Linked DNA regions of Halopiger aswanensis. Each later gene encodes a partner of the first gene's protein in a complex. Links are inferred from orthologs where the notes say so. Each region holds a gene or a part of one and is shown in the gene's direction. Other genes may lie near its edges.

Region 1 (4,148 bases):
GCGAAACCGCTATCAGAACAGTAGGTTTATCAAGCGCACGGCGGAAGCCATACCTAAGATTACTCATCGTCTTATGGCAGGAAATCAACAACCGGAGGTGAACATCGGGCTCGTCGGTCACGTCGACCACGGCAAGACCACGCTGGTCCAGGCCCTCAGCGGCTCGTGGACCGACCAGCACAGCGAGGAGATGAAGCGTGGCATCTCCATCAGGCTCGGCTACGCGGACGCGACGTTCCGCCACTGCCCCGACCTGGACGAACCCGAGTGTTACACCGTCGAGGAGGAGTGTCCGGACGGCTCCCCGAGCGAGCCGCTGCGGACCGTTTCGTTCGTCGACGCCCCGGGGCACGAGACCCTGATGGCGACGATGCTCTCCGGCGCATCGCTGATGGACGGCGCCGTGTTGGTCATCAGCGCCAACGAGCCCGTCCCGCAGCCACAGACCGAAGAGCACCTGATGGCGCTGGATATCATCGGGATCGACAACATCGTCATCGCCCAGAACAAGGTCGACCTCGTCAGCAGCGATCAGGCCCGACAGAACTACGAGGAGATCCAGGAGTTCGTCGAGGGTACCGTCGCCGAGGACGCGCCGGTCGTCCCGGTTTCGGCCGGCCAGGAGGTCAACCTCGACCTGCTGATCCAGGCGATCGAAGAGGAGATCCCGACGCCGGAGCGCGATCCCGACGCCGATCCGCTGATGCACGTCGCCCGCAGCTTCGACATCAACAAGCCCGGGACGTCCGCCGCCGATCTGGCCGGCGGCGTCCTCGGCGGCAGCCTCGTCCAGGGCGAACTCGAGGTCGACGACGAGATCGAGATCCGCCCCGGCCGCGAGGTCGAGGAGGGCGGCCAGACGGAGTACGTCCCGATCGAGACGACGATCCGCTCGCTGCAGGCCGGCGGCGAGAACGTCGACACGGCCACGCCGGGCGGCCTGCTCGGCGTCGGGACCGGCCTCGATCCGTCGCTGACGAAAGGCGACGCGCTCGCGGGTCGGCTGGCCGGACCGCCGGGCTCGCTCCCGCCGACCTGGGAGAGTTTCACGATGGACGTCGACCTGCTCGAGCGCGTCGTCGGCGCCGAGAGCGGCGAGACAGTCGACGAGATCAGCACGGGCGAACCCCTGATGATGACCGTCGGGACGGCGACGACCGTCGGCGCAGTCACCAGCGCCCGCGGCGGCGAGTGCGAGGTCAATCTCAAGCGTCCCGTCGCGGCCGAACCGGGCGCGAAGATCGCGATCAACCGCCGCATCGGCGCCCGCTGGCGGCTGATCGGACTCGGGACGCTCAAGGAGTAACACGACGGCCATCGACGACGGACCAGGATGAGTACGGGGACACCGGATCGAACTGGAACCGACACCGGCGCACGGGTCGCGCTCGATACGAGCGCGCTCATGATGCCGGTCGAACTCGACGTCCGCCTGTTCGACGAACTCGATCGGTTGCTCGACGATCTCGAGCCGACCGCGCCCCAGGCCGTCGTCGAGGAACTCCGTCGCCTCGCCGAGAAAGGCGGGACGGAGGGGACGGCCGCCAACGTCGGCCACGATCTGGCGACCGAACGCTGTCTCATCGTCGATACGGAGGCATCGTACGCCGACGACGCCTTGGTCGAACTCGCCCGCGAGGGCAACGTCGACTACGTCGTCACGAACGACCGCCCGCTGCGCGACCGGGTGCTCGAGGCGAGCGTACCGGTAATTGCATTACGCGGGAGAAACAAGTTAGCGATCACTCAACCATAGATGTACAAACGGGTCAGACTAAAGGACACGGTGGAAGTACCGCCGGAGGCACTCGGCGACGTCTCGCCGGACCTCGTGAAGCGACTGCTGCAGGACAAACTCGAAGGACGGATGGACGAGGAGGTGGGGAGCATCGTCTCCGTCACCGAAGTTCACGACATCGGCGAAGGGACGGTACTCCCGAACGAACCGGGCGTCTACTACGAAGCCGACTTCGACGCCGTCACCTTCGATCCGCAGATGCAGGAGGTCGTCGACGGGACGGTCGTCGAGGTCGTCGAGTTCGGCGCCTTCGTCGGGATCGGCCCCGTCGACGGACTGCTCCACGTCTCCCAGATCAGCGACGAGTACCTCGCCTTCGACGGCGAGAACCAGCGGCTCTCCTCCAACGAGTCCGATCGTGCGCTCGGCGTCGAGGACGCCATCCGCACCCGCATCGTCACCAAGAGCATCGACGAGCGCAATCCGCGCGACTCGAAGATCGGTCTCACCGCGAAGCAGCCGGGCCTGGGCAAGCACGCCTGGCTCGAGGAGGAACACGAAAAGCGCGAAGCGACCACCACGACCGAGGGTGAATAACCATGGCATCCGATCGCCTCGTCTGCCGAGAGTGCCACCGCGTGAACGAACCGGACAACGACACCTGCGACGCCTGTAACTCCTCGTCGCTGACCGAGGACTGGGCGGGGTACGTCGTCATCGCCCACCCCGAGGACAGCGAGATCGCCAGCGAGATGCAGATCACGGAGCCGGGCGCGTACGCGCTGAAGGTCCGCTGATCGCGGTTTCGACGCGAACTCGAGGACGAGCCACAGCCACGAAACGCCGACTTCTCCACGCACATCCGTGACCGACGATACCGATCCTGACGTCGACAGAAGCGAAGCCACCGAGGACGCCGAAGGCGACTACCAGCACCTGCTGACGCTGCCCGACGGCCTCCGCGCGGAGCTCAAGGAGCCGATCGGGCCGATCGAGACCGACGCCGAGCGGCTGCTGGCCGACGTCGACGGCACCCTCGTCGCCGTCGGCGACGTCGTCACCTACCACCTGCTCGAGGCCGGCCGCGCGCCCGACGTGGCGCTCGTCGACGAGCGCACCGAGCGCGAGGCCGTCGACGAGGACGTTCGCCGAACCATCACCGCCGAGACCCATCTCGAGGCGGTGAACCCGCCCGCCGAAATCTCGGTGGAGGTCATCGAGGCGCTGCTCGAGGCCCTTTCCCGCGACGAGCCGACGACGATCCTCGTCGAGGGCGAGGAGGATCTGGTCGCCCTGCCGGCGATCGTCGCCGCTCCCGAGGGCGCAAGCGTCGTCTACGGCCAGCCCGGCGAAGGGATGGTCCACGTGCGCGTGACCGACGACCACCGCGAGCGGATGCGGGCGCTGCTCGAGCGCTTCGAGGGCGATACGGAGCGGTTGTGGACGTTGCTCGAGGAACGCGACGAGTAACGAACCGGCGGACGGAGTGTGGCACCGTCGCGGTTTCGACACCCGAAACGAGTGGTTGGATTTATATCATTTATTCGCTAACAGTTCGGCATGGATCTGACAGAACCGACGGTTCGATGGGGAATCGGTCTCTCGGGCGGGCTCGTGATCGCCGTGATTGCGATCCTCTTTCTGGAGGGCACGATGCAGTTGGCCGCGCTCGGGATCGCCGTCCTCGATATGGTGGTGACGCCGTTGATCCTGAAACAGGCCGCGGAAAGCGACGCCGATGGCGTCGGCGAGACCGGAGGCACGCGATAGCAAGGCTGGCGAGCCGACGGGTGCCTTCGACCGTCGCCCCGCCGTTCGACAGGATATTTACCGGCCGACGTGAACGTGACCGACATGTACGATTTCGTCATTGTCGGCGTCGGCCCCGCCGGTGCGCGCTTCTCGAGGCGGGCCGCCGAGAAGGGTTACGACGTGCTGGCGTTAGAGCAGGGGACGATCGGCACCCCCCTGGCCTGCTCGGGCCACGTCAGCACCGACATCTGGGAGTTTACCGGCCGCGGCGCCCGCGATGACCTCTTTCAAAACGAGATCTACGGCGCCCGATTCCACGTCGGCGGCCCGCGCAGCGACGCCTATCCCTTCTACAAGCGCGAGGTCGCCTCGAACGTCATCGACCGCGTCGGGCTGGACCGCCACCTCGCGGACCTCGCCCGCGAGGCCGGCGCGGACGTCCGCGAGGAACACACCGTCACCGACGTCCGCGAGTACCACGATCGCGTCGAGGTCGTCGCGAACGGTCCCGACGGCGTCGTCACCCACGAGGCCCGCATGGTCGCCGGCTGCGACGGCCCGCGCTCGAGGGTCCGGGACGAACTCGACCTTCCGGAACCCGACGAACTGCTCCACGGGGTGCTCGCCTTCTCCGAGGAGGCGGACGACCAGGACTTCG
Region 2 (3,965 bases), on another replicon or contig:
GCCGCTGACTCGTGACCGCCTCCATCCAGATGTTCCGTCGCTCGCTCGAGACGATGACGCCGCTGGCCTCGAGCCCGCTGTCGTCGACCACCGCGTCGATGCCGATGCCGGAGACGAGTTCGTTCTCGACCTCCTCGCCGTACTCGATCGTGTAGTCCTGAATGCGGATCGCGTCGCTCGAGGCCTCGGTCGACTCGTAGACGGCGAGGTTGACCGGGATCGCCGTCCCGGCCAGCACCGCGAGCACGAGGAGAACGACCAGAAACGCCGAACTGCGCCGCGTCGCGTCCGCCAACGGCGACCGGTCCGAGTCGTGCGTTCGTCCGCCGCCGGCGAGTTCGCGGATCCGCTCGAGTCGCCTCGGGCCGCGGTCAGTGCCTCCGCCGTCCGCACTGTGGGGCCACGCGCCGGCGGCGATCTCGAGCGGTCGATCGACGAGCGACTTCGAGCGACGGTCGTCTTGACCCCGCAAGCGTGCGACGAACCGACCGACGCGCCGTGGGACGACCGGCTTATCGGATCCTGCTAGCGCGACCGTGATCACCAGCGCGAGGACGGTGACGATGACGACGCCGGGACCCCGAAAGAGGATAAAGGAGTTCCCCTCGCCGTACCAGTAGATCTGCCACAGCCCCCGCGAGAACGCGAAGACCAGGATCGCGATCCAGACGTGGAGTGCGTTCGGCCGGCGGTCGCGGCGCTCGAGGACCACCGCGCCGAGGACGAGTCCGATGAAAAAGCCGAGCGCGTGCCCCTGGATCGCGATGCCGGCCCACCCTGGTGCGGTCGGCGGACTCTGTTCGACGACGTGGACGTACACCGGGTTTCGGATCGCGCGGTAGATCGTCAGCAGGACGCTCTGTAGCCCGATCGCCGCGATGAGCGTCGCGATCGGGTAGTGGACGATCGCGAAGGCGATGATCGCGAAGACGACCCCGGAAAAGCCGATGATCGGGCCGAGCGCGAACACGCTCGTGAGCAGCCCGACGCCGATGACCGCGAGCGGAAAGAGCACGAGGGCCCGGATCCACGGGTTCGTTCGCCACCGCTCGAGGAAGCGGCGGCCGTCAGCCGTCGGGTCGACGTCTCGATCGGGTGTGTAGTGACCCCAGGCGTACTCGGCGATCGGCGCGGCGACGACGGTCCCCGCCATGTTGCCGACGAGATGGCCCAGGTCGGCGTGGGAGAACGCGGCCGTCGCCAGCCCGAACGGATAGAAGAACGACCACGCCCGGTACGGAATCGTCACCGGATCGCTGACGTCGGTGACACCGTCCTGGACGAACAGGTAGACGCAGACGACGAACGCGACGACGACCAGCGTTCCCCACGGCACCCCCATGACGAGCCGCTCGCCGGCTACGTCGCGCCAGCGGCGGGCCGGACGGTCGAGCCGACTGACGGTAGCGAGCGAGAGGGCGACCGTCGCCGCGAGGGCAGTTGCGAGCGCGACCGCGGTCCAGCGCATATCCCTGTGGTGCGACCGCACGCCCATATACCGTTCGCTGTCCGCCGTTCGTCCGTAGACCCCGCCGCCGGTACCCGTCTCACTTCGAGCGACCGGTACCCGCGATCGAGGGCTGCCCGCCTTCGAAAGGTACAAGCGGCCGACGGCCGGATACAGGGGTATGGAACTGCGGGTCACCGAGAGCACCGAGGACGAACTCTCGATCGAAATCGCGGGCGAGGATCACACGTTCATGAACGTCCTCAAGGGCGCACTGCTCGAGCACGAGGACGTCAGCGCAGCGACCTACGACGTGAACCCCGAACAGTCGGGCGGTCAGACGGAGCCGATCCTGACGATCAAGACCGAGAGCGGCGTCGATCCGCTCGAGGCCCTCGAGGAAGCTGCTGTCGACGTCCGCGAGAAGGCGATGTCGTTCCGCGAGACGTTCGAAGACGCTGCGCAGGCGGCGTAATCGGCTCCGGTTTTCGTTCGGATTTCTCCTCTCTATCGCGTCGCAACAGTCGGCGGAGACGCCTCAGCACGTCGCGTAGAACCCGTGAATTTCTCCGTCGTCCGTGACGTGCAGATCGAGTCCTTCTGCGGAGAGGTCGCCGCTCGAGCCGCTGTCGGCCGTCGGTCGGAGGGCATCGGCGATCTCGGCTGCGAGGTCCGATTCGTCGTCGTAGCCGTCGATATCCTCCTCGAGTTGCGGTAACTGCACGGCGACTACGTCCTCGGCCGCACAGTCGACGCCGAACGCGTCGGGATCGGCCGGCTCGGGGTTCGCGTCGCCGTAGTCGCTCGCGATGAGGGCTCGATTCCAGTACTCGGCGAACGCCGCGAGGTCGGCGTCGTAGGTTCGCGAATCGGCCGCACCGCGATCGGTCTCGAGTTCCTCGTGGACCAGTTCCGCCGTCCGATCGAGGTCGATCCCGCCGGCCTGACTCCCGTTTCCGGGTGCGTCCGGCGGCGACGGCGGCCCGATTCCCGGCAGCACCGACGGCGGCACGATGCCGGTCGCGAACAGCGCGACGACGAGCCCGATGACGACCAGAATCGGCGCGTACGGCTTCGCCAACTCGAGCCAGCTCGGCGTTTCGAGCTCCCGATCGATCTCGTCGTAGGTCTGTTCGGTTTGCTCGAGGTCGGGATTGCCGCAGCGAGAACAGGGCGGATTGTTCCTGACGTGATCCCGCCCGCAGTTCGGGCATCGCCAGACGTACTGGGTGCCGGTGTCGACGGTTCCCGGTGTGGCGCCGTCGAGTTCGTCGGGCGCACCGCTCGTGCCCGCACCGCCGTTCGCGTTGCTCGAGTCCTCGTCCGCGCGGACGACGGCCTTCTCGAAGACGTTGTGCCCGCATTCGTCGCAGGGTGGGTCGTTCTCCGCGTGAGGCTTCCCACACCAGGTGCACCGCCACTTCACTGCTTCTAGCGGTTGACTGCGAGAGAATAAGCGTGTCGGGTCGATGGCACGACGGCACGACGGCACGGCCACGACGGCGTAGCCGTCACGACCCGTCGAACGCGACTTCAGAGCCGGACCGGCACGCCGCGTTCGTCCAGATACTCCTTGGTCTCCTCGATCGAGTAGTCGCCGAAGTGGAAGATCGACGCCGCCAGCCCGGCGTCCGCGTCGGCCTCGGTGAACACGTCGTACATGTCCTCCGGACCGCCACAGCCCGAGGAGGCGATGACCGGCGTGTCGACGGTCTCCGAGACCGCCGTCGTCAGCGGGAGGTCGTAGCCGTCCTTGGTGCCGTCCTTGTCGATCGAGTTGACGAAGAGTTCGCCCGCGCCGCGGGATTCGGCTTCGGCGGCCCACTCCATGACGTCGATGCCGGTCCCCTCGCGGCCGCCCTTCTTGGTGCACTCGAACCAGCAGGACTCGCCGTCGACCTCGACGTAGTGTTCGCCTCGCTCGTCGTACCGGCGCTTGGCGTCGACGCTGATGACGATACACTGGCTGCCGAAGGCCTTCGCACCCTCGTTGACGAGTTCGGGGCGCTCTAAGGCGCCGGTGGTAATCGAGACCTTGTCCGCGCCGGCGCGGAGGGTTTCCTTGATGTCCTCGGTGGTGCGGATGCCGCCGCCGACGGTCAGCGGAATGAAGACCTCGTCGGCGACGTCGCGGACGACGTCCAGCATGGTCTCGCGGCCCTCCGCGGAGGCGGTGATATCGAGGAAGACGAACTCGTCGGCCCCGGACTCGTTGTACGCCTTGGCCATCTCGACGGGGTCGCCGGTGTACTCGAGGTCCTCGAAGTGGACGCCGGTGTAGACCGCCGGATCCCCGTCTTCGTCCAGGTCGACGTCGATACACGGGATGATTCGCTTTGTCAGTGCCATGAACGGTGGTTCTTATCGGGTGTTGGCACCCGGGGTAGTAAAGGCGTCTGGATCGGACAATTCGCGCCGTCAGTTGCTGGACGGGATCACGCGGCGAACAACCGCTCTCGGAGCGCCGTCACGGCCGCCGGCAGGGCCTCGAGTTGGGCCCGGACGCGGGCGTAGTTAC
Region 3 (4,208 bases), on another replicon or contig:
CCGCGGTCGTCGTCGCGGTCGCGTTCCTGTTCGTCGGCGGGCCGTCGCTGTTTTTCACTCCCACAAGCGACGAGGTGGCTTCCGACCCGGCGATCGAGTCCGGATCCGAACCCGAACCGGAACTCGTCTCACTCGAGGACAGCGACAGTCGGTTCTGGCCGTACTTAAGCGCACAAACCGCCCACGAGAAGCGGAGTCCGATCAACGTGATCGTCCGCGGCGAGACCGACGAGATCGTCCGCCTGTTAGCCGAACACGGGGACGGCGACTGGAACGAGACGGCCGAGGACCACCTCGAGTCCGGCGACCTCGTCGGCGCGGCCGATAACGAGACCGAAACCGAATCCGGGAACGAGACGATTCCGGCGGAGGCACCCGACAACAGTTCGGTGCCGCCCCCGGAGCCGAACGCGACGGCCGAAACCGACGCTCCGCGGGCAATCGCGCCGACTTCGATTCCGTGGTCGCAGGCCGACGGCGCAACCCGGTACGCCTACCTCGATCCGGGGCCCGACGAGGAGGGGTACTGGACCACCGAGACCCTCCAACTCGAGGACGGCGAGTACTACGGCCACCGCTATCACATCCGCGCGTACGAGAGTCCCAACCCCGACGATCGGTGGGTCGTCATGCAGACCCACTCGGAGCACTTCGACTGGTTTACGCTGCGCCACCGCGTCCACGGCTCCGCCCAGGCCCAAGCGCGACTCGAGGCGGATCTGATGGCGATTCCCTCGGTCGACATCCAGGAGGACGTCCAGCGGATCTACCTCGGGAACGCTCGCGGGTCGGACGCCGACGGCTGGGCGACGCGGGTCGATCTCACCGCGATGGCGATCCTGCCGGTCGCCCTCGGACTCGCGGCGCGGCGGGACGCGCGCTCGACGACCCGTCGCGAGCGGTTCCGCGAGCGAGTCGCCGCCCACGTGACCGAGACCGATCGGGCGCGACTGGCGGCCGCCGCCGAGCGGGTCGACGCACGCCACCTCGTGCTCGCCGCGACGATTCTCGCGATCGTCCTCGGCGTCCGTATCGCCGGCATCGCCCTGGATCGGACCGTCGACGCGCTCACGGCGCACATGATCGCAGGGCTGTTGTATCCGTTCATCGCCGTCGGACTCCCGGTCGCGGCCTACGCGATCGCGAGCGGCCTCGAGCGGCGACTCGACGCCGCCCTCGCCGCGTCGCTGTCGCTCGCGGTAGCGATCTGGCTCGACTACGCGCTGCTGGGCGTCGACGTGTTACCGGTCGACGTCATCCTCCAGCGGATGCTCGTGGTCGCCGCGCTGGGACTGATCGCCGGCAGCGCGGTCGGCCGGGCGACGCGGGACGGTCGACTCAACGATCTGCTCGTCGTCGGCGCCGTCGGGTGGATCGCCGTCCTCGCCGGGACGCTGCTGGGATATCTGTAGCCCGTCGCGTCCGTTCCCGTCCGCCGCTGCCGTTCTCGAGCGGACCGCTTTGGGACCCCGACGAACCGAATGTCAGTTACTCGCACGACCCACAAGGAATTTAACCGATAGTCAGGTACTCTCAGACGTGCTCGGTCGTTCCGGACCGGATCGGCCGGCCGGGTAGCCGTGCTTGTGGGTCGAGTTAGTAACCGTTAAATGCCTCCCGCCGGTATCTAACTGTAGTATCTCGTGACAGCCGCTTCTCTCCCGATAGCCGACACGCACACCCACAACACATGGTAGACGTAAGCCAACACGAACTCGTACCCGAGCACACCGTCCTCGAGGAGGAGACGCTCGAGGAGGTGCTCGACGAGTACGACATCGATCGTACAGATCTGCCGAAAATCAAGCGCAACGACCCCGCTCTCCCCGACGAAGCGGAGGTCGGCGACGTCATCAAGATCGTTCGGGACTCACGGACAACCGACCAGGCAGTCGTATACCGACTCGTGGTGGAATAAATGGCAATGGAACTGGATCGCGACACGCGGCGGGAAATTTCGCGCGAATACTTCTCGAGGGAACGGCTCGCTGAACACCACTACCGCTCCTTTAACTCCTTCCTCAACCGGGGGATGCAGGAGGTCGTCGACGAGAAGGAGACGATCGACACTGACATCGGCGACAAGGAAGGCGAGGAACCGGTTCACGTCGAACTGGGCGACGTGCGCGTCGTCACCCCTCGCGTTCGGGAGGCCGACGGCTCCGAGGAGTTGCTGTATCCGCAGGAAGCGCGCCTGCGTAACATCACCTACTCCGCGCCCGTCTTCATGGAGATGTCCATCGTCAAGGGCGAGGAGGGCGACGAGCGCGTCGTCGACTCGACGGAGACCAAGATCGGTCGGATGCCGATCATGGTCGGCTCCGAGAAGTGTAACATCGCCGGCTTCTCCGACGAAGAACTCATCGAGATCGGCGAGGACCCCGCCGACCCCGGCGGCTACTTCATCGTCAACGGCTCCGAGCGAGTCCTGATGACCAGCGAGGACCTCGCACCGAACAAGATCCTCGCGGAGTACGACACCAAGTACGGCGACGAGATTCAGGTCGCCAAGACCTTCTCGCAACGCCGCGGCTACCGCGCGCTCGTTCTCTGCGAACGGACCCGGGACGGCCTGCTTGAGGTTTCGTTCCCCTCGGTCTCGGGATCGATCAACTTCGTCACCCTCGTGCGTGCGCTGGGGCTCGAGTCCGACGAGGAGATCGTCCACAAGGTCTCGAACGACCCCGAGGTCGTCAAGTACATGCTCGAGAACCTGGAGGAAGCGGAAGTCCAGACCGAGGAGGAAGCCATCGAAGCCCTCGGGAAGCGGGTCGCCTCCGGCCAGGGCAAGAACTACCAGCTCAAGCGGGCCAACTACGTCATCGACCGCTACCTTCTCCCGCACCTCCACGAGGACGGCGTTCCGGAGGAGGACGTCCGCATCAACAAGGCTCACTACCTCTGTCGGATGGCCGAGGCCTGCTTCGAGCTCGCGCTCGGCCGCCGCGAGGCCGACGACAAGGACCACTACGCCAACAAGCGGCTGAAGGTCTCGGGCGACCTGATGAAGGACCTGTTCCGGACCGCGCTGAACAAGCTGGCCCGGGACGTGAAGTACCAACTCGAGCGCGCCAACATGCGTAATCGGCAGCTTTCCGTTTCGACCGTCGTTCGGTCGGACGTCCTGACCGAGCGCCTCGAGCACCCGATCGCGACGGGCAACTGGGTCGGCGGCCGCTCGGGCGTCTCCCAGCTGGTCGACCGCACCAACTACATGGGGGTTCTCTCGCACCTGCGGCGCCTGCGCAGCCCGCTTTCGCGCTCGCAGCCGCACTTCGAAGCGCGGGACCTGCACGCGACCCAGTGGGGTCGCATCGGCCCCTCCGAGACCCCGGAGGGACCGAACTGTGGCCTGGTGAAGAACTTCGCCCAGGCCGTCGAGCTCTCGCAGAACATCGAGGACGAGCAGGCGTTGAAGCGCGAACTCGCCTCGATGGGCGTCGAGGGCATTCCGGGCATCGACAGCATCGAACGATCGACATCCGCGGCGGACGACTAATCCATGAGCAGCCAAGAACGCGAAGCCAAAGTCTACGTCAACGGGTCGCTGGTGGGAACACACCCGAACCCGAACGAGTTAGCCGAACAGATCCGCGAAGCGCGCCGTATCGGCGACGTCAGCGAGATGGTCAACGTCTCGGTCAAGGACCGTACCCGAGAGGTCATCATCAACGCCGACGCCGGCCGCGCACGACGCCCCCTGCTGGTCGTCGAGGACGGCGAACCCCGTATCTCCCAGGAGGAGATCGAGGCGATGGAGGACGGCGACCTCGAGTTCAGCGACCTCGTCGACCACGGGTACATCGAATTCATCGACGCCGAGGAGGAAGAGGACATCCTCGTCGCCGTCGACGAAGACGACCTGACCGAGAAGCACACGCACCTCGAGATCGACCCCTCGCTGATGTTCTCGATCGGTGCGGGGATGATCCCCTACCCCGAGCACAACGCCAGTCCGCGTATTACGATGGGGGCGGGGATGATCAAGCAGTCGCTGGGCCTCCCGTCGGCTAATTATCGGATCCGGCCGGACACGCGCCAACACCTGCTGCACTACCCGCAGCTCTCGATGGTCAAGACCCAGACCACCGAGCAGATCGGGTACGACGACCGGCCCGCCGCGCAGAACTTCGTCGTGGCCGTCATGAGCTACGAGGGGTTCAACATCGAGGACGCGCTGGTCATGAACAAGGCCAGCGTCGAGCGCG
Region 4 (2,889 bases), on another replicon or contig:
CTGAACAAGCTGGCCCGGGACGTGAAGTACCAACTCGAGCGCGCCAACATGCGTAATCGGCAGCTTTCCGTTTCGACCGTCGTTCGGTCGGACGTCCTGACCGAGCGCCTCGAGCACCCGATCGCGACGGGCAACTGGGTCGGCGGCCGCTCGGGCGTCTCCCAGCTGGTCGACCGCACCAACTACATGGGGGTTCTCTCGCACCTGCGGCGCCTGCGCAGCCCGCTTTCGCGCTCGCAGCCGCACTTCGAAGCGCGGGACCTGCACGCGACCCAGTGGGGTCGCATCGGCCCCTCCGAGACCCCGGAGGGACCGAACTGTGGCCTGGTGAAGAACTTCGCCCAGGCCGTCGAGCTCTCGCAGAACATCGAGGACGAGCAGGCGTTGAAGCGCGAACTCGCCTCGATGGGCGTCGAGGGCATTCCGGGCATCGACAGCATCGAACGATCGACATCCGCGGCGGACGACTAATCCATGAGCAGCCAAGAACGCGAAGCCAAAGTCTACGTCAACGGGTCGCTGGTGGGAACACACCCGAACCCGAACGAGTTAGCCGAACAGATCCGCGAAGCGCGCCGTATCGGCGACGTCAGCGAGATGGTCAACGTCTCGGTCAAGGACCGTACCCGAGAGGTCATCATCAACGCCGACGCCGGCCGCGCACGACGCCCCCTGCTGGTCGTCGAGGACGGCGAACCCCGTATCTCCCAGGAGGAGATCGAGGCGATGGAGGACGGCGACCTCGAGTTCAGCGACCTCGTCGACCACGGGTACATCGAATTCATCGACGCCGAGGAGGAAGAGGACATCCTCGTCGCCGTCGACGAAGACGACCTGACCGAGAAGCACACGCACCTCGAGATCGACCCCTCGCTGATGTTCTCGATCGGTGCGGGGATGATCCCCTACCCCGAGCACAACGCCAGTCCGCGTATTACGATGGGGGCGGGGATGATCAAGCAGTCGCTGGGCCTCCCGTCGGCTAATTATCGGATCCGGCCGGACACGCGCCAACACCTGCTGCACTACCCGCAGCTCTCGATGGTCAAGACCCAGACCACCGAGCAGATCGGGTACGACGACCGGCCCGCCGCGCAGAACTTCGTCGTGGCCGTCATGAGCTACGAGGGGTTCAACATCGAGGACGCGCTGGTCATGAACAAGGCCAGCGTCGAGCGCGCGCTCGCCCGCTCCCATTTCTTCCGGACCTACGAGGGCGAGGAGCGCCGGTATCCGGGCGGCCAGGAGGACCGCTTCGAGATTCCCTCCCAGGACGTCCGCGGGGCCCGCGGCGAGGACGCTTACGCGCACCTCGACGAGGACGGCCTCGTCAACCCCGAGACCGAGGTCGACGAGAACTCCGTCCTGCTCGGGAAGACGAGCCCGCCGCTATTCCTCGAGGAGCCCGACGACATGGGCGGCCTCTCGCCCCAGAAGCGCCGCGAGACCTCCGTTACCATGCGATCCGGCGAGAGCGGCGTCGTCGACACCGTCACCCTCATGGAGGGTGAGGACGGCTCGAAGCTCTCGAAGGTCTCCGTGCGCGACGAGCGGATCCCCGAACTCGGGGACAAGTTCGCGTCGCGACACGGCCAGAAGGGTGTCGTCGGTCACCTGGCGCCCCAGGAGGACATGCCCTTCACCGAGAGCGGGCTCGTCCCCGACCTCGTCCTGAACCCCCACGCCCTGCCGTCTCGGATGACCGTCGGGCACATCCTCGAGATGATCGGCGGCAAACTCGGCTCGCTCGAGGGTCGGCGCGTCGACGGGACGCCGTTCCTCGGCGAGGACGAGGACAAGCTGCGCGAAGGCCTCGAGGAGGCCGGCTTCGAATCCTCCGGCAAGGAGACGATGTACTCCGGCGTCACCGGCGAGAAGATCGAGGCCGAGATCTTCGTGGGCGTGATCTTCTACCAGAAGCTCTACCACATGGTCTCGAACAAACTACACGCCCGCTCGCGCGGTCCCGTGCAGGTCCTGACCCGCCAGCCCACGGAGGGTCGCGCCCGCGAGGGCGGGCTCCGTATCGGGGAGATGGAGCGGGACGTCTTCATCGGCCACGGCGCCGCCATGACGCTGAAGGAGCGCCTGCTCGACGAATCCGACCGCGAGTACATCCCCATCTGTGCGAACTGCGGGATGAGCGCCGTCGAAAACGTCGAGCAACGCCGCGTCTACTGTCCGAACTGTGACGAGGAGACCGACATCCACGAGATCGAGATGAGCTACGCGTTCAAGCTCCTGCTCGACGAGATGAAGGCGCTCGGCATCGCACCGCGACTCGAACTGGAGGACGCCGTCTAACGTCTCACCATGCAAAACAGTACACCAAAAGACATCGGATCGATCAACTTCGGGCTCATGGAGCCCGAGGAGTATCGGGAGATGAGCGCGACGAAGATCATCACCGCCGACACCTACGACGACGACGGGTTCCCCATCGACATGGGGCTGATGGACCCGCGGCTCGGCGTCATCGACCCCGGCCTCGAGTGCAAGACCTGCGGCAAGCACTCGGGTTCCTGTAACGGTCACTTCGGCCACATCGAACTGGCCGCGCCGGTCATCCACGTCGGCTTTACGAAGCTCATCCGCCGCCTGCTGCGCGGTACCTGTCGCGAGTGTTCGCGGCTCCTGCTCACGGAGGACGAGCGCGAGGAGTTCCGCGGCCAGCTCGACGAGTCCCGCAAGCTGGGTCGCGACCTGAACGACGTGACGAAGGCGGCGATCCGCCAGGCTCGAAAGAAGGACCGCTGTCCGTTCTGTGGCGAGGTCCAGTACGACATCGACCACGAGAAGCCGACCACCTACTACGAGGTCCAGCAGGTCCTCACCAGCGAGTACTCCCAGCAGATCGCGGCCGCGATGCAGGGCGAGGAGGACGGCGAG
Region 5 (4,025 bases), 1.0 Mb from region 1 along the record:
GAAGAGCTCGTGACTCGAGCCGCCGAGACGCTCGAATCGCGCGCAACCGAACTCGAAGACGCAGTACAGCTTTAGATAGATATGACCCGACGCCCCCGACCCACCGTGTCTGCGTGTCTGCACGAGGACGGCAGTGTCCGTTCCGGCGCCGTGAGCCGCGAGGCCGGGACGGCAGCCTCCTCGCTCGATGGAATCGAAAGGGGTTTGAAGGGGCGACGGGTACACGGAAGTGCGAGCAGGGATAGCCAAGTCAGGCCAACGGCGCAGCGTTCAGGGCGCTGTCTCGTAGGAGTCCGCAGGTTCAAATCCTGCTCCCTGCATCAACCTCACTTCCGTTTCTCTCACATCGGTACCACGCGACCGACGAGCAGTGTGACCGTCCAGGATCGACGTCGATCCCACGGCCGCAGTGCTCGCGTCGTCGGTCGCCGGTATTGCAGTCACAATCACTACAGTCGCGGTTGCCGCATGACGCGTCGCAACCGCTCGCAGTTATTTGGAGGATACCAATGAGTAGCAAAACGAATCCGAGGCTCAATGATCTCATCGCCGAGCTGAAGTCGACGTCCCGCGAGACGGACGCCGACGTCTGGCGAGACATCGCGGATCGACTCGAGAAGCCCCGGCGTACCCACGCTGAGGTTAACCTGGGCCGCATCGAGCGATACGCACGCGAAGAAGAGACCGTCGTCGTTCCCGGCAAGGTGCTGGGTTCGGGCGCACTGCAGAAGTCGGTCACCGTCGCAGCCGTCGACTTCAGTTCGTCGGCCGAGACGAAGATCGATCAGGTCGGCGAGACCGTACAGCTCGAGCAACTGCTCGAAGAGAACCCCGAAGGATCCGACGTGCGGGTGATCGCATGAGTGTAAACATTTCCGACTTCGACGCCGACGTCGTCGTCGACGCCCGAGACTGCATTCTCGGTCGCGTCGCCAGCGAGGTCGCCCAGCGCGCGCTCGACGGCGAGCGCGTCGCGGTGGTCAACGCCGAGGACGCGGTCATCACCGGCGACAAGGAAGACATCTTCCAGACCTACCGCAAGCGACTCCAGCTCGGCTCCGACAGCGGTCCCTACTACCCGAAGCGACCGGACACGATCTTCAAGCGGTCCATCCGGGGCATGCTGCCGTACAAGAAGCCGCGCGGTCGCGAGGCGTTCGAAAACGTCCGCGTCTACGTCGGCAACCCCTACGAAGACGAGCAGGACGCCCAGATCCTCGAGGGGACGTCGCTGGATCGACTTTCGAACATCCGCTTCGTCCACCTGGGCGAAGTCGCAGACCAACTGGGTGCTAACGTCACATGGTAACCAACACGAGTGGCAAGAAAAAGACGGCCGTCGCTCGCGCCACCGTGCGCGACGGAGAGGGTCGCGTGCGAATCAACTCCAAGCCGGTCGAGCTGGTCGAGCCGGAAATGTCCCGGCTCAAGATGCTCGAGCCGTTCCGCATCGCGGGAGAGGACCTGCGAAGCGAGATGGACATCGACGTCCGCGTCGAGGGTGGCGGTATCAGCGGGCAGGCAGACGCCGTCCGCACCGCGATCGCACGCGGCATCGTCCAGCACACCAACGACGCCGAGCTCCGGGACGCGTTCATGGAGTTCGACCGCTCGCTGCTGGTCAACGACGTTCGCCAGTCCGAACCGAAGAAGTGGGGCGGCCCCGGTGCGCGGGCCCGCTACCAGAAGTCCTACCGCTAAGGTGATCCAATCATGATGGTACCGGTCCGGTGTTTCACCTGTGGCAACGTCGTCGGCGAACACTGGGAAGAGTTCGACGAGCGAGCCAACGAGGGCGACGAGGACCCACAGAAGGTTCTCGACGACCTCGGTGTCGACCGCTACTGCTGTCGGCGGATGCTCGTCAGTCACACCGACCTCGTCGACGTCGTCTCCCCCTACCAGTAACGCACCACCCAACCTATGCAACAGCAACGACACAACCGCTACGAGAAGGCGCGAATCCTCGGTGCGCGAGCGCTGCAGGTGTCCTACGGGGCGCCCGTGCTGATCGAGACGGATCAGACGCAGCCGATCCTGATCGCCGCCGAAGAGTACGACGCCGGCGTGTTGCCCTTTACCGTCAAACGAGGGAACGAGTGAGCGTAGTATGACGCTAATCACCGACATTCGACTCCGACGGATCCTCGACTCGCGCGGCAACCCGACCGTTGAAGCCGACGTCGTCACCGAGAGCGGCGGCTTCGGCCGCGCAGCAGCACCGAGCGGTGCCAGTACCGGCGAGTACGAAGCCGTCGAGCGACCGCCGACCGAGGCGATCGCCGCGGCCCGCGAACACGCCGTCCCCCGCCTCGTCGGGGAGGCCTACGCCGGCAACCAGCGCGAGGTCGACTCGATCCTGCGCGCCGCCGACGGCACGGACGACTTCTCCGAGATCGGTGCCAACAGCGCGGTCGCTATTTCGATGGCCGCCGCAAAGGCCGGCGCCGACGTGCTCGGCGCCCCGCTGTTCCAGCACTTAGGCGGCACCTTCCGCGGAGAGAACTTCCCGACGCCGCTCGGTAACGTCGTCGGCGGCGGCGAACACGCCGCCGACGCGACCGACATTCAGGAGTTCCTCGCGGCACCCGTCGGCGCACCGAGCGTCGAGGACGCCGTCTTCGCGAACGCGGCCGTCCACGCCGAAGTCGCCGACCTGCTCGAGGAGCGCGGACATCCCTCCGGCAAGGGTGACGAGGGCGCATGGGCGCCCTCGATCGACGACAGCGAGGCGTTCGAAATCGTCGACGAGGCGGTGTCGACGGTGCAGGACGACGTCGGCTTCAACATCGGCTTCGGCCTCGACGTCGCGGCCGCCGAGATGTACGACGCCGACTCGGAAACCTACGAGTACGAGTCCGCCGGCGTCAGCCGCGACACCGAGGAACAGATCGAGTACATCGCGGAGCTGGTCGACGAGTACGACCTCGTCTACGTCGAGGACCCGCTCGATGAGGACGACTACGACGCCTTCGCCGAACTCACCGACGAGGTCGGCGACCAGACGCTGATCTGCGGTGACGACCTGTTCGTCACGAACACCGACCGTCTCGTCGACGGGATCGATCGCGGCGCGGCAAACAGCATCCTGATCAAGCCGAACCAGATCGGGACGCTTTCCGACGCCTTCGACGCGATCGAACTCGCCACGCAGAACGGCTACGACTCGGTTATCTCCCACCGCTCGGGCGAGACCGAGGACACGACGATCGCACACCTCGCCGTCGCGACCGACGCACCGTTCATCAAGACCGGTGCCGTCGGCGGCGAGCGAACCGCAAAGCTCAACGAGCTCATTCGAATCGCAGACGACGCGACATGACAGACAACGACACGACCCAAGAAGGGCTCGACGCCGCCGAGGAGGAAATCGACGAGGAGCCAGCCGAAGGGGCTGGCCCCGCCGCCGAGGAGGACGTCGAGCCAGTAGACGAACAGTCCGCAGACGCCGAAGCCGACGAGGCCGAGGCCGACGCCGAAACCGAAACCGAGGAAGACGCCGGTCCCGCCCTCGACGACGACGTGATGTCCGACGAGGAAGCGGACCTGCTGATCCCCGTCGAGGACTACCTCGGCGCCGGTGTCCACATCGGTACCCAGCAGAAGACCTCGGACATGGAGCGGTTCATCCACCGCGTCCGGACCGACGGCCTCTACGTGCTTGACGTCTCCAAGACCGACCAGCGCATCCGTACGGCCGCGGACTTCCTCGCGAACTACGACCCCGAGCAGATCCTGGTCACCTCGAGCCGCCAGTACGGTCGCTTCCCGGCCGAGAAGTTCGCCGAGGCCGTGGGCGCTCGCGCCCGCACCGGCCGCTTCATCCCGGGTACCCTGACGAATCCGAAGTACGACGGCTACATCGAGCCGGACGTGCTGGTCGTCACCGACCCGATCGGCGACGCTCAGGCCGTCAAGGAAGCCATCACGGTGGGCATTCCGGTCATCGCGATGTGCGACTCGAACAACCAGGTCAGCAACGTCGACCTGGTCGTCCCGACCAACAACAAGGGTCGCAAGGCCCT

What was found.
Region 2: ATJ93_RS13375 (region 1) and ATJ93_RS00415 share a complex: the UniProt entries of both Methanocaldococcus jannaschii proteins name them as parts of the RNA polymerase complex. The link is inferred for Halopiger aswanensis from one-to-one orthologs.
Region 3: ATJ93_RS13375 (region 1) and ATJ93_RS14790 share a complex: the UniProt entries of both Methanocaldococcus jannaschii proteins name them as parts of the RNA polymerase complex. The link is inferred for Halopiger aswanensis from one-to-one orthologs.
Region 4: ATJ93_RS13375 (region 1) and rpoB share a complex: the UniProt entries of both Methanocaldococcus jannaschii proteins name them as parts of the RNA polymerase complex. The link is inferred for Halopiger aswanensis from one-to-one orthologs.
Region 5: ATJ93_RS13375 (region 1) and ATJ93_RS08720 share a complex: the UniProt entries of both Methanocaldococcus jannaschii proteins name them as parts of the RNA polymerase complex. The link is inferred for Halopiger aswanensis from one-to-one orthologs.

Annotation. Positions count from the first base shown.
Region 1 is NZ_RAPO01000002.1:1,316,388-1,320,535, forward strand. The notes cover bases 690-3,545. They hold ATJ93_RS13375 (DNA-directed RNA polymerase), read left to right. Parts: upstream 690-1,756; coding sequence 1,757-2,335; downstream 2,336-3,545. Other genes in these bases: ATJ93_RS13365 (translation initiation factor IF-2 subunit gamma), read left to right, coding at 690-1,306; ATJ93_RS13370 (PIN domain-containing protein), read left to right, coding at 1,334-1,756; spt4 (transcription elongation factor subunit Spt4), read left to right, coding at 2,338-2,535; ATJ93_RS13385 (GTP-dependent dephospho-CoA kinase family protein), read left to right, coding at 2,675-3,208; ATJ93_RS13390 (hypothetical protein), read left to right, coding at 3,299-3,508. Also shown: more of ATJ93_RS13365, read left to right, coding at 74-689; ATJ93_RS13395 (geranylgeranyl reductase family protein), read left to right, coding at 3,593-4,148. UniProt on the Methanocaldococcus jannaschii protein: DNA-dependent RNA polymerase (RNAP) catalyzes the transcription of DNA into RNA using the four ribonucleoside triphosphates as substrates.
Region 2 is NZ_RAPO01000001.1:86,774-90,738, forward strand. The notes cover bases 603-3,275. They hold ATJ93_RS00415 (DNA-directed RNA polymerase subunit L), read left to right. Parts: upstream 603-1,628; coding sequence 1,629-1,922; downstream 1,923-3,275. Other genes in these bases: ATJ93_RS00410 (rhomboid family intramembrane serine protease), read right to left, coding at 603-1,468; ATJ93_RS00420 (hypothetical protein), read right to left, coding at 1,986-2,873; hisF (imidazole glycerol phosphate synthase subunit HisF), read right to left, coding at 2,981-3,275. Also shown: more of ATJ93_RS00410, read right to left, coding at 1-602; more of hisF, read right to left, coding at 3,276-3,796; ATJ93_RS00430 (hypothetical protein), read right to left, coding at 3,883-3,965. UniProt on the Methanocaldococcus jannaschii protein: DNA-dependent RNA polymerase (RNAP) catalyzes the transcription of DNA into RNA using the four ribonucleoside triphosphates as substrates.
Region 3 is NZ_RAPO01000003.1:170,982-175,189, reverse strand. What follows is about bases 1,293-4,208. They hold ATJ93_RS14790 (DNA-directed RNA polymerase subunit B''), read left to right. Parts: upstream 1,293-1,918; coding sequence 1,919-3,499; downstream 3,500-4,208. Other genes in these bases: rpoB (DNA-directed RNA polymerase subunit B), read left to right, coding at 3,503-4,208; ATJ93_RS14795 (DNA-directed RNA polymerase subunit H), read left to right, coding at 1,691-1,918; ATJ93_RS14800 (hypothetical protein), read left to right, coding at 1,293-1,412. In the rest of the region: more of ATJ93_RS14800, read left to right, coding at 1-1,292. UniProt on the Methanocaldococcus jannaschii protein: DNA-dependent RNA polymerase (RNAP) catalyzes the transcription of DNA into RNA using the four ribonucleoside triphosphates as substrates. The Rpo2 subunit (Rpo2N and Rpo2C in this organism) is implicated in DNA promoter recognition and in nucleotide binding.
Region 4 is NZ_RAPO01000003.1:169,273-172,161, reverse strand. It holds rpoB (DNA-directed RNA polymerase subunit B), read left to right. Parts: upstream 1-474; coding sequence 475-2,304; downstream 2,305-2,889. Other genes in the region: ATJ93_RS14780 (DNA-directed RNA polymerase subunit A'), read left to right, coding at 2,314-2,889; ATJ93_RS14790 (DNA-directed RNA polymerase subunit B''), read left to right, coding at 1-471. UniProt on the Methanocaldococcus jannaschii protein: DNA-dependent RNA polymerase (RNAP) catalyzes the transcription of DNA into RNA using the four ribonucleoside triphosphates as substrates. The Rpo2 subunit (Rpo2N and Rpo2C in this organism) is implicated in DNA promoter recognition and in nucleotide binding.
Region 5 is NZ_RAPO01000002.1:310,442-314,466, forward strand. Bases 578-3,310 are described here. They hold ATJ93_RS08720 (DNA-directed RNA polymerase subunit N), read left to right. Parts: upstream 578-1,713; coding sequence 1,714-1,908; downstream 1,909-3,310. Other genes in these bases: ATJ93_RS08705 (50S ribosomal protein L18e), read left to right, coding at 578-863; ATJ93_RS08710 (50S ribosomal protein L13), read left to right, coding at 860-1,309; ATJ93_RS08715 (30S ribosomal protein S9), read left to right, coding at 1,303-1,701; ATJ93_RS08725 (DNA-directed RNA polymerase subunit K), read left to right, coding at 1,924-2,103; eno (phosphopyruvate hydratase), read left to right, coding at 2,111-3,310. In the rest of the region: ATJ93_RS08695 (DNA-directed RNA polymerase subunit D), read left to right, coding at 1-75; more of ATJ93_RS08705, read left to right, coding at 510-577; more of eno, read left to right, coding at 3,311-3,322; rpsB (30S ribosomal protein S2), read left to right, coding at 3,319-4,025. UniProt on the Methanocaldococcus jannaschii protein: DNA-dependent RNA polymerase (RNAP) catalyzes the transcription of DNA into RNA using the four ribonucleoside triphosphates as substrates.